Regions from separate parts of the Streptomyces sp. CA-106110 genome, predicted to be linked through region 1. Evidence: riboswitches for the same ligand, from Rfam matches in the RefSeq annotation. Region 1 holds a riboswitch; the other holds the start of a gene.
The links. A riboswitch is a leader RNA that binds a small molecule or an ion and turns the genes downstream of it on or off. The one in region 1 is predicted to bind glycine.
Positions count from the first base shown of each region.

Region 2: it holds a riboswitch for glycine, as region 1 does, so the genes downstream of both, gcvT (glycine cleavage system aminomethyltransferase GcvT) here and gcvP (aminomethyl-transferring glycine dehydrogenase) in region 1, are expected to answer to the same signal.

Region 1 is NZ_JBNJNB010000001.1:9,611,173-9,617,231, reverse strand. It holds gene ACQEXA_RS44280 (DUF5999 family protein) at 259-465, shown strand; gene gcvP (aminomethyl-transferring glycine dehydrogenase) at 561-3,446, opposite strand; glycine riboswitch at 3,624-3,719, opposite strand; gene ACQEXA_RS44270 (PRC-barrel domain-containing protein) at 3,834-4,205, shown strand; gene ACQEXA_RS44265 (DNA polymerase IV) at 4,316-5,722, opposite strand; gene ACQEXA_RS44260 (MerR family transcriptional regulator) at 5,778-6,059, opposite strand, start outside.
Region 2 is NZ_JBNJNB010000001.1:4,207,171-4,213,229, reverse strand. It holds gene ACQEXA_RS19410 (L-serine ammonia-lyase) at 1-1,275, opposite strand, end outside; gene glyA (serine hydroxymethyltransferase) at 1,360-2,622, opposite strand; gene gcvH (glycine cleavage system protein GcvH) at 2,639-3,016, opposite strand; gene gcvT (glycine cleavage system aminomethyltransferase GcvT) at 3,125-4,243, opposite strand; glycine riboswitch at 4,315-4,426, opposite strand; glycine riboswitch at 4,427-4,540, opposite strand; gene ACQEXA_RS19390 (AAA family ATPase) at 4,707-5,381, shown strand; gene ACQEXA_RS19385 (enhanced serine sensitivity protein SseB) at 5,448-6,059, shown strand, end outside.

The DNA of each region.
Region 1 (6,059 bases):
CCTTGACTAGCCCCTTCCGACCATCACGAACCACCTGAAGTGACCCTCGAGTTGGACTGAACCGTCCGCGCGGGTGACGCGTCATCAACCTGTGAGGAGCGGTGCTGCGAAATCCCTGCGGATTGACGTCCGTAGGGCAACACTGGGTCCAGACCGATGCTTCACAACGGGGGAGCGGCCATGAACGACTCGACGAGCCGCAGGACAGACACGACAGCCAACCCACAGATCACGACAGAGCGAAAGATCCCATCCACCATGTGCCAGCACCAGCCACCGTGCCCGACCGCCGAATCCGCCGACCGGGAGTCCGCCCGTCTCGTGGCGCACCACCCGGAGCAGGGATGGAGCCTGCTGTGCAACGGCGTTCTGCTGTTCGAGGACACCGGTGAGCTTCTGCCCGACGGTCAGATCATCGCCCCGCACCGCCCGATGGGCACCGACCAGGTGATGACCGCCGCCTGAGGCAGGCGCACAAGGGGCAGCCGCTGCCCCGCATACAAAGGGGCCGGCCCGGAGACGAACGCTCCGAACCGGCCCCGACGCATGCCGGAGGGTGATTACTCCTCGTAAGCGTCCAGCGGCGGGCAGGAACAGACCAGGTTGCGGTCACCGAAGGCCTGGTCGATGCGGCGTACCGGCGGCCAGTACTTGTCCGCAGCCGAGACACCGGCCGGGAAGACGGCCTCCTCGCGCGCGTAGGCGTGCTCCCACTGCCCGCCGAGCGCAGCGGCGGTGTGCGGGGCGTTCCGCAGCGGGTTGTCCTCGGCCGGCCACTCGCCCGAGCCGACCTTCTCGATCTCGGCGCGGATGGCGATCATCGCGTCGCAGAACCGGTCGATCTCGGCGAGGTCCTCCGACTCGGTCGGCTCGATCATCAGCGTGCCGGCCACCGGGAACGACATCGTCGGCGCGTGGAAGCCGTAGTCGATCAGCCGCTTGGCGACGTCGTCGACGCTCACTCCGGTCGCCTTGGTCAGCGGGCGCAGGTCGATGATGCACTCGTGGGCGACCAGGCCGCCCGGACCGGTGTACAGCACCGGGTAGTGGGGCTCGAGGCGCTTGGCGATGTAGTTGGCGGACAGCACGGCCACCTGCGTGGCCTGCTTGAGGCCCTCGCCGCCCATGAGCCGGACGTACGCCCAGGAGATGGGCAGGATGCCGGCGGAGCCCCAGGGGGCGGCGGAGATCGGGCCGACACCCGTCTCGGGGCCCGCCGCGGGCTGCAGCGGGTGGTTCGGCAGGTACGGCGCCAGGTGCGCGCGGACGCCGACGGGGCCCACGCCGGGACCGCCGCCGCCGTGCGGGATGCAGAACGTCTTGTGCAGGTTGAGGTGCGAGACGTCACCGCCGAAGTGACCCGGCTTGGCGAGGCCGACCAGCGCGTTGAGGTTGGCGCCGTCGACGTACACCTGGCCGCCGGCCTCGTGAACCGCCGCGCAGATGTCCGCGACGTGCTCCTCGAACACACCGTGCGTGGACGGGTACGTGATCATCAGCACCGAGAGCTCGTCGTGGTACTGCTCGATCTTGGCCCGCAGGTCCGCGATGTCGATCTCGCCGTCCTCGGCGGTCTTGACGACGACCACCTTCATCCCGGCCATGACCGCGCTGGCGGCGTTGGTGCCGTGCGCCGAGGAGGGGATGAGGCAGACAGTGCGCTGCTCGTCACCGTTGGCGCGGTGGTAGCCGCGGACCGCGAGCAGACCCGCCAGCTCGCCCTGGGAGCCGGCGTTGGGCTGGAGGGAGACCTTGTCGTAGCCGGTGACCTCGGCGAGCCGCTCCTCCAGCTCGCGGATCAGCGTCAGGTAGCCCTGCGCCTGCTCGGCGGGTGCGAAGGGGTGCAGCTGACCGAACTCGGGCCAGGTGACCGGCTCCATCTCGGTGGTCGCGTTGAGCTTCATGGTGCAGGAGCCCAGCGGGATCATGCCGCGGTCGAGCGCGTAGTCCCGGTCCGCCAGCCGGCGCAGGTAGCGCAGCATCGCGGTCTCGGAGCGGTGCTGGTGGAAGACCGGGTGCGTGAGGTAGTCGTCGCTGCGGACCAGGCTCTGCGGGAGTGCGTCCCCGGCGCGGGCGTCCAGCGCCTCGATGTCGCCCTCGACACCGAAGGCGGTCCACACCGCACCGAGCTGGGCCCGGCCGGTCGTCTCGTCACAGGAGACGGACACATGGTCGGCGTCCACGAGGCGCAGGTTGACCCCGCGCTCGCGCGCGTCCGCGACCACCGCGTCGGCACGGCCCGGGACGCGCACGGTCAGCGTGTCGAAGTAGGCGCCGTGGACGACCTCGACACCGCCCGCCGTGAGACCCGCGGCGAGTATCTCGGCGTAGCGGTGGGTACGGCGCGCGATGGTCCGCAGACCCTCGGGGCCGTGGTAGACGGCGTACATCCCGGCCATCACGGCGAGCAGCACCTGGGCGGTGCAGATGTTGCTCGTCGCCTTCTCGCGGCGGATGTGCTGCTCGCGCGTCTGCAGGGCGAGCCGGTAGGCCTTGTGCCCGTCCGCGTCCACGGAGACGCCCACGAGCCGGCCCGGCAGGCTGCGGGCGAACTTCTCGTGCACGGCCATGTAGCCGGCGTGCGGGCCGCCGAAGCCCATCGGCACGCCGAAGCGCTGTGTGGTCCCGACGGCGATGTCGGCGCCCAGCTCACCGGGCGAGGTCAGCAGCGTGAGCGCGAGCAGGTCGGCGGCGACGGTGACGACCGCGCCCAGCTCGTGCGCCTGCTCGATGACCGGCTTGATGTCGCGGACGGCGCCGGAGGCGCCCGGGTACTGGATCAGTACGCCGTTGATCTCGCGCTCGGCCACCTCGGCCGGGATGCCGTCGCTGAGGTCGGCGACGACGACCTCGACGCCCGTGGGCTCCGCACGGGTCTGGATCACCGCGATGGTCTGCGGCAGCGCGTCCGCGTCGACCAGGAACAGGCCCTTCTTGTTCTTGCCCATACGCCGGGACAGCGCCATCGCCTCGGCGGCGGCGGTCCCCTCGTCGAGCAGCGAGGCACCGGAGGTCGGCAGGCCGGTGAGGTCGGCGACCATGGTCTGGAAGTTGAGCAGGGCCTCGAGCCTGCCCTGGGAGATCTCGGGCTGGTACGGCGTGTACGCGGTGTACCACGCCGGGTTCTCCATCACGTTCCGCAGGATCACCGGCGGAGTGAAGGTCCCGTAGTAGCCCAGACCGATCATGGAGTCGAGGACCTGGTTGCGGTCGGCGAGGGAGCGCAGCTCAGCCAGCACCTCCGCCTCGGTGCGGGCGCCCGGAAGGTCCAGTGCGTCGGCGTTCTTGATCACATCCGGGACCGCGGTGGCGGTGAGCTCGTCGAGGGAGCCGTAGCCGACCTGGGCGAGCATCTTGGCCCGCGCCTCCTGGTCGGGCCCGATGTGGCGCTGCTCGAAGGGCGTCCCCCGTTCGAGCTCGGACAGCGGAATGCGGTGGGCGGTCATGCAGAGGCCTCCTGGTCTGACGCGACCTTCGAGGGGTACCCCGGCGCGGGTACCCCGACGGCCTCCCCCTCTGTCATCTCAAACCTGAGAGCTTCACCGGTCCGCCCGAGGGCGCTCCGGTTTTCACCGTCGGTGAGAGCGGAAGCCGTCGACACCCGCCCTGCTTTCCAGAGTGACCTCGTCCGTGCGGTACGTGTGCCTGAGAGATTCCGGGGAGGGTTTGCTCCTTCGGCGCCTCCGGTTCACTCCGGAGGACTCTCCCGCACGGGGTCAGCAGCCGCTTGCCAGACTACCAGCGGCAGCAACAAGACAACCTTCGAGTGGCCGCCTGGCTCATTGTGCTCTTTTGTAGTGCTTACGGATGCGTTGCGACCAGTTGGAGGGACCGTGAAGACCGATATCGATCCGCGGAATCTGATCGGCCGCAAGGCGTTCGACCGCAATGGGAACAAGATCGGCACGATCGACGAGATCTATCTCGACGACGCGACCGGAGTACCGGAGTGGGCCGCCATACGGACGGGCCTGTTCGGCAGGGACGCGTTCGTCCCCCTGGAGCCCAGCGAGCTGGTCGAAGGGGCCCTCTACGTGCCTTTCGAGCGCTCCCTGATCAAGGACGCCCCCGACTTCGGCGTCGGGCGCCATCTCTCCCCCGAGCAGGAGCTGCAGCTCTACCACCACTACGGTCTGGACGTGGCCTCACCGCCGCCCGCGCACGACCGCGACTTCGGGCATCTCGCGGGGACCGAGGAGACCTGAGACCGCCCGTCCGAACCAACCCGCGTCGGCCATCCTGGAGCGCGGTGCCCTTGGCGGACCTCACTCGCCCCGGCGGGCGGCCATGACGGCCCGGGCCTGAAGTGGCCCCGTCATGCTTCCGCCCCGGACGGCGCCGTCCCAGGATCAGGATCCGCGACTTCCGGGCTTCGCGACACCAGCGGCAGAGGATCCGCCGGCTCGAGGCCCGGGTCGTCGCTCCGGAACGTACGGACCCGCCCCGGCTCCGAGTCCGGCGTCTCGAACCGTACGGTCACCCGGCCGAGACCGCTGCCCTGCACCCACCCGTGCCCGTACTCGGGGTGGCGCACGTCCTGACCTGCTCGCCAGACGTGCTCCGAGGGCGCCGCTGGCTCCTGCTCAGCGGGTTCCGGTACCGCTTCCTCGGCCTGCGCGCGATCGTCCCCGCCCGCCTCGGACGCTGCCAGGTGAGCCTGGGCGAACAGGTCCTCCTGCGTGTAGTCGGCCAGTCCGGTGACGCCGACGCCGAGCAGCCGTACGCCGCCGGTCGTGTCCACGGCCTCCAGCAGCCTCGCGGCGGCCTCCCGCACCACCGATGGATCGTCGGTGGGCCCGCGCAGGGTCTCGGAACGGGTCAGGGTGGAGAAGTCGTACCGCCGCACCTTCAGCACGATCGTGCGGCCCGACAGGCCGGCGCCCCGCAGCCGGTGCACACACCGGTCGGCGAGCCGCTGCACCTCCAGGGCGACCCGGATCCGGTCGTGGATGTCCACGTCATAGGTGTCCTCGACCGACACCGACTTGGCCTCCCGCTCGGCCACCACCGGCCGCTCGTCCTGCGCGAGCGCCATGGCGTACAGCGCCTGTCCATGGGCCTTGCCCAGCAGTCGCACGAGCTCGTCCTCCCCCGCCTCGGCGATCTCGTCGACCGTGGTGATCCCGGCCCGCCGCAGATGGTCCCCAGTGGCGGGCCCGACGCCCGGCAGCGTGCGCACCGACATCGGTCCGAGCAGCGCGCGCTCGGTACCCGGCCGTATGAGCACGAGGCCGTCTGGCTTGGCCTGCTCGGAAGCGATCTTGGCGAGCATCTTGGAGGCGGCCAGCCCGACGGAACCCGTGAGCCCGGTGACGGCCCGGATGTCGGTGCGCAGCTTCATTCCGGCGAGCCGCGCGGATTCCTCGTCCCAGGCCGTTCCCCCGGCCTCCAGGTCCACGAACGCCTCGTCCAGGCTCAACGGCTCCACCAGCGGCGACAAGGCTCTCAGCAGCCCCATCACCTGCTCGCTGATCTCCCGGTAGAACGTGAAGCGCGGGATCAGATACGCGGCGTTCGGCGCGAGCCGGCGTGCCTGGGCCATGGGCATCGCCGAGTGCACCCCGAAGACCCGGGCCTCGTACGAGGCAGTGGCCACCACTCCGCGCGGCCCGAGTCCGCCCACGACGACGGCCTTGCCGCGCAGGCTCGGCTTGGATGCCTGCTCCGCCGAGGCGTAGAAGGCATCCATGTCGAGATGCAGGATCGTGGGCACGGCTCTCACATGTCCGATGCTGCCCTACACCACTGACATCACGGCAGCGATGAGCTGGCGCGGCTCAGACGGCCCGGTTGCGCCGCCTTGCCAGCTCGTCGGCGGGGTTGTGCCCGACGAGGGTCTCCCCCGTGTCGACCCGCTCCCCGTGCAGTTGCGACAGCGCACTCTCCACGTCCCGCCACACCACGCCGACGGCGATGCCGAAGATGCCCTGACCGCCCTGGAGCAGGGCGTGGACCTCGTCCGGTGAGGTGCATTCGTAGACGGTGGCGCCGTCGCTCATCAGCGTCATCCGCTCCAGGTCGCGGAAACCGCGCTCCCGCAGGTGCTGGACGGCGGTACG
Region 2 (6,059 bases), 5.4 Mb from region 1:
GACCTTGTCCAGGGAGACCTTGTGGGTGCCATCGCCGCGCATCGCCATACGGGCCGCCGTGACGGCCTTGACCGCCGCCATGCCGTTGCGTTCGATGCACGGGATCTGGACCAGACCGCCGACCGGGTCGCAGGTCAGGCCGAGGTTGTGCTCCATGCCGATCTCGGCCGCGTTCTCCACCTGCTCGGGGGTGCCGCCCAGCACCTCCGCCAGCGCGCCCGCCGCCATCGAGCAGGCCGAGCCGACCTCGCCCTGGCAGCCGACCTCCGCGCCCGAGATCGAGGCGTTCTCCTTGAAGAGCATGCCGATGGCGCCGGCCGCGAGCAGGAAGCGCACGACCCCCTCCTCGTCGGCGCCCGGCACGAAGTTGATGTAGTAGTGCAGGACCGCCGGGATGATCCCCGCCGCGCCGTTCGTCGGGGCGGTCACGACCCTTCCGCCGGCCGCGTTCTCCTCGTTCACCGCCATCGCGTAGAGGGTGATCCACTCCATCGCGCGGGACACCGGGTCGCCCTCGGCGCGCAGCTGGCGCGCGGTGACGGCGGCGCGGCGGCGCACCCTGAGGCCGCCGGGCAGGATGCCCTCGCGGGACATGCCGCGCGACACGCACGCCTGCATGACCCGCCAGATGTCGAGCAGCCCCGACCGGATCTCCTCCTCGGTGCGCCAGGCCCGCTCGTTCTCCAGCATCAGCGAGGAGATGGACAGGCCCGTCTCCTTGGTCAGGCGCAGCAGCTCGTCGCCGGTGCGGAAGGGGTACTTCAGCACCGTGTCGTCCAGCTTGATGCGGTCCGCGCCCACCGCGTCCTCGTCGACGACGAAGCCGCCGCCCACCGAGTAGTACGTCTTCGCCAGCAGCTCGGCCCCGGAGGCGTCGTACGCCCACAGCGTCATGCCGTTCGCGTGGTACGGGAGCGTCTCGCGCCGGTGCAGGATCAGGTCGTCGTCGAAGGAGAACGCGATCTCGTGCTCGCCGAGCAGCCGGATCCGGCCGGAGGTCTTGATGTCCTCCACCCGCTGGTCGGCGGTCTCCACGTCCACGGTGCGCGGCGAGGCGTCCTCCAGGCCGAGCAACACCGCCTTCGGCGTGCCGTGGCCGTGGCCGGTGGCGCCGAGGGAGCCGTACAGCTCCGCGCGTATGGACGCGGCCGAGTCCAGGAGGTCCTCATTGCGCAGCCGGTGGGCGAACATGCGCGCCGCGCGCATCGGACCGACCGTGTGGGAGCTCGACGGGCCGATGCCGATCGAAAACAGGTCGAAGACCGAGATGGCCACGGTGTCTCCTCAGTACGGGGGTGGTGCGGGGGCCGGCCGGGCACCAGGCACACTCCAGTGTGCGCGGTGCCCGACCGAAGTGACTTACTTGGTGAGACCCGGGTACAGCGGGTGCTGTTCGGCCAGGGCCTTCACCCGGGCCTTGAGCGCCTCGGCGTCGTAGGACGGCTTCAGCGTCTCGGCGATGACATCAGCGACCTCGGCGAAGTCCTCGGCCGTGAAGCCGCGGGTCGCCAGGGCGGGCGTGCCGATGCGCAGACCCGAGGTGACCATCGGCGGGCGCGGGTCGTTCGGGACCGCGTTGCGGTTGACCGTGATGCCGACCTCGTGGAGACGGTCCTCGGCCTGCTGCCCGTCCAGCTCGGAGTCGCGCAGATCGACCAGGACGAGATGCACGTCCGTGCCGCCGGACAGAACGGAGACACCGTGCTCCCGGACGTCGTCCCTGACCAGGCGCTCAGCGAGGATCCGCGCGCCGTCGAGGGTGCGCCGCTGCCGCTCCTTGAAGTCCTCGGAGGCCGCGACCTTGAAGGCGACCGCCTTGGCCGCGACGACGTGCTCCAGCGGACCGCCCTGCTGACCCGGGAAGACCGCGGAGTTGATCTTCTTGGCGAGCTCGGCCGTCGACAGGATCACGCCACCGCGCGGACCGCCCAGCGTCTTGTGGGTCGTGGTGGTGACCACATGGGCGTGCGGCACCGGGTTCGGGTGCAGCCCCGCCGCCACCAGACCGGCGAAGTGCGCCATGTCGACCATGAGGTACGCGCCGACCTCGTCCGCGATCCGCCGGAACGCGGCGAAGTCCAGCTGACGCGGGTAGGCGGACCAGCCCGCCACGATCAGCTTCGGCCGGGTCTCCTTGGCCAGCCGCTCCACCTCGTCCATGTCGACGAGACCGTCGGCGCCGACGTGGTAGGGGACCACGTTGTAGAGCTTGCCGGAGAAGTTGATCTTCATTCCGTGGGTCAGGTGCCCGCCGTGCGCGAGGTTCAGACCCATGATCGTGTCGCCGGGCTGCAGCAGCGCGAACATCGCGGCCGCGTTGGCCTGCGCGCCCGAGTGCGGCTGCACATTGGCGTGCTCGGCGCCGAAGAGTTCCTTGACGCGGTCGATGGCGATCTGCTCGACCACGTCGACGTGCTCACAGCCGCCGTAGTAGCGGCGGCCCGGGTAGCCCTCGGCGTACTTGTTGGTGAGGACCGAGCCCTGCGCCTCCATGACCGCCACCGGGGCGAAGTTCTCGGAGGCGATCATCTCGAGGGTGGACTGCTGGCGGTGCAGTTCGGCGTCGACGGCGGCCGCGACGTCCGGGTCGAGCTCGTGCAGCGGGGTGTTCAGAACAGACATGTGTGCGGGTGACTCCTCAGCCGGCGATGTGGGTGTCGTACTCATCGGCGGAGAGCAGGTCGGCCGGCTCCTCCGTGACGCGCACCTTGAACAGCCAGCCGCCCTCGAAGGGGGCGGAGTTCACCAGCGACGGGTCGTTCACCACGTCCTCGTTGACCTCCGTCACCTCGCCGCTGACCGGCGAGTAGAGGTCGCTCACCGACTTGGTCGACTCCAGCTCACCGCAGGTGTCACCCGCGGTCACCGAGTCTCCGACCTCCGGGAGCTGGACGAACACGACATCGCCGAGCGCGTTGGCGGCATGCTCCGTGATGCCGATCGTCGAGACGCCGTCCTCGGCGGCCGACAGCCACTCGTGCTCCTTGCTGTAACGCAGCTGCTGGGGGTTGCTCATGGCCTGAATTCTCCTGTACGCGGGGAGTGGTGGTGAAAGGGGGACTGCTGGAGACGTGTGTGACCAGGGTCTACGGGTGGGATGCCACGCCCGCCCCCGGCCCAGTCTCTACTTCTGGCGCTTGTAGAACGGCAGCGCCACGACCTCGTACGGTTCATGGCTGCCCCGGATGTCCACCCCGACCCCGGGCGTGCCCGGCGCGGAGTGCGCGGCGTCGACGTAGGCGATCGCGATCGGCTTGCCCAGCGTGGGGGAGGGCGCGCCGGAGGTGACCTCACCGATCACCTCGCCGCCGGAGACGACCGCGTACCCGGCGCGCGGGACGCGACGGCCCTCGGCGACCAGCCCGACGAGGACCCGCGGCGGGTTCTGCTCCGCGCGCTCCGCGGCCTCGAGCAGCGCGGCGCGCCCCACGAAGTCGCCCTCCTTCTCGAACTTCACCACGCGGCCGAGACCGGCGTCGAAGGGGGTCAGGGAGGTGGTCAGCTCGTGCCCGTACAGCGGCATGCCCGCCTCCAGGCGCAGCGTGTCCCGGCAGGACAGCCCGCAGGGGATGAGGCCTACGGACGCGCCCGCCTCGGTCAGCGCCTGCCACAACTTCTCGGCGTGTTCGGGGGCGACGAACAGCTCGAAGCCGTCCTCGCCGGTGTAGCCGGTGCGCGCGATCAGCGCCGGGACGCCGGCGACCGTGCCGGGCAGACCCGCGTAGTACTTGAGGCCGTCGAGGTCGGCGTCGGTGAGGGACTTCAGGATGCCGGGCGACTCGGGGCCCTGGACGGCGAGCAGCGCGTAGGCGTCGCGGTCGTCGCGCACCTCGGCGTCGAAGCCGGCGGCGCGCTCCACGAGCGCGTCCAGCACCACCTGGGCGTTGGAGGCGTTGGCGACGACCATGTACTCCTGCTCACCGAGCCGGTACACGATCAGGTCGTCGAGGATGCCGCCGTTCTCCTGGCAGATCATCGTGTAGCGGGCCCGGCCGACGCCGACGGAGGAGATGTTGCCGACCAGGGCGTGGTCGAGGAGCCGGTTGGCCTGGGGCCCGGTCACGGTGATCTCGCCCATGTGCGAGAGGTCGAAGAGGCCCGCCTTCGTCCGGACGGCGATGTGCTCGTCGCGCTCGGATCCGTACCGCAGGGGCATGTCCCAGCCGGCGAAGTCGGTCATCGTCGCGCCGAGCTCACGATGCCGGGCATCGAGGGCGGTGCGGCGCAGGGGGCTGCTGCTCATCGGTTGTGCTCCCAAAGCGATGGGGGTCCCCCGGCGCGAGCGAAGCCGAGCGTGGGGGAGGGCGAGGTCGTTCCTCCCCATCTGTCATCGGAACCTGAGAGGTTCGCCATGACTCCCGCGGCGGGTCGTCACGGCTTGCACCTTGGGTGGAGCCGTCCGAAGCGGCTCGCTTTCCAGATGTGCCTCGCCCGCGCGGTATCGGGGCCTGAGAGATTCAAGGGAGGGACTTGCTCCTTCGGCGCCCGGACGGACGTACGGCGGACGTACGCGTACCCGGGACTCTCCCGCGCGGATTCAAGCGGCCGGTATGCAGTTGGCGCGCACATCATTGCACGCATCGCCCGATGGTGGCAGGGCCGCATCCGGAACCGGCCTGTGGCGGTACGCGAACGAAATCGCGAGACGCGCACATTACCTTCTCTTTACACTCGGTGGGGAGTGACTTCCTGACCAAGGGAGGGCGATGACAGTGGACAGGACCACGGCGTATGCCGCGACCTCGGGCATCGCGGTGCCCGGGCAGCCCGGCACCCCGGCGCGGGAGGCCCGCGGACCCCGGCGGAAGGCCGTGATCCGGGATCTGCGCGCCCGCGCGGGGCGCAGCCCGCACGGGCTCACCTTCTCGGCGGGCGACCTCGTCGCCGTCACCGGTCTGCCCGGCAGCGGCAAGTCCACGCTGATGCGGCGCGCCGTGCGGGGTGTGCGTGTGGACTCCCAGGACACCCGCGACCGCTGGGACACGCGCGTGGCCCGCTTCCTGCCGTACGGGGTCTACCGTCCCCTGGTCCGTCTCGCCCACTACGCGGGTCTGCGCCGCGCCCTGCGCGCGGGCACCGGGGTCGTCGTGCACGACTGCGGCACCCAGGCCTGGGTGCGCGGCTGGCTGGCCCGGGAGGCCCGGCGCCGCGGCGGCACACTCCATCTGCTCCTGCTCGACGTCCCCCCGGACACGGCCCTTGCGGGACAGTACGAGCGCGGCCGAAGTGTCTCGCGGTACGCGTTCGTCAAGCACCGCCGGGCCACCCGCCGCCTGCTGCGCGCCGTCGAGCAGGGCCGGCTGCCCGAGGGCTGCGGCTCGGTGGTGCTGCTCGACCGGGACGCGGCGGACGTCCTGCGCCGCATCGACTTCGCGGCCTGACCGCCCCCGTAGCCCTGACGCTAGCCTTTGGGGCCACAGCAGTGGTTCTGAGCAGGCGGTAGGCAGATGGACTTCCCGGCGGATCTTCCCGCGGACTTTCCCCCACAGGCGCACCCCCATCCGCACGGCGGATGGCCGGGCAACGAACTGGAGGAGGTGCTCTCCGCCGCGCTCGGCGTCCCCTCGGCAGGCGCCCGGATCGTCGAGGTCCTCGCCCGCAGTTTCGTCTGGGTGCCGCTGCCGGGCGGCGGCGGCCCGCACAGCGGCCCCCTCGACCTGCCCACGATGGAGATCGCGGGCCAGGTGTACGTACCGGTGTTCAGCTCGGAGGAGCAGTTCCGCCAGGTCGTCGGCAACCACATGTCGTACACGATCGCGCCCGCCGTCGAGTTCGCGCGCGGGCTGCCCCCGCAGGCCGGCATCGCGATCAACCCGGACGGTGTGGTCGGCGTGCCGCTGCCGCCGGAGGCCGTGGCCGAGCTGTGCCGCGTCGGGCGCACGGAGCTGGACGGGCCCGTGAGCGGTGGTCGTGTCCGTCTCTTCGAGCCCGACTGGCAGGACGACCCGGTGGACTTCCTCGCCGCCGCCTCGGCCGAGTTCGCGGCGACCGGCGTGGTGCTCAGCGCGCGCCGCTGCCTGGCCGCGATCGAGACCGCCGAGCCGGTGATGTTCATAGGC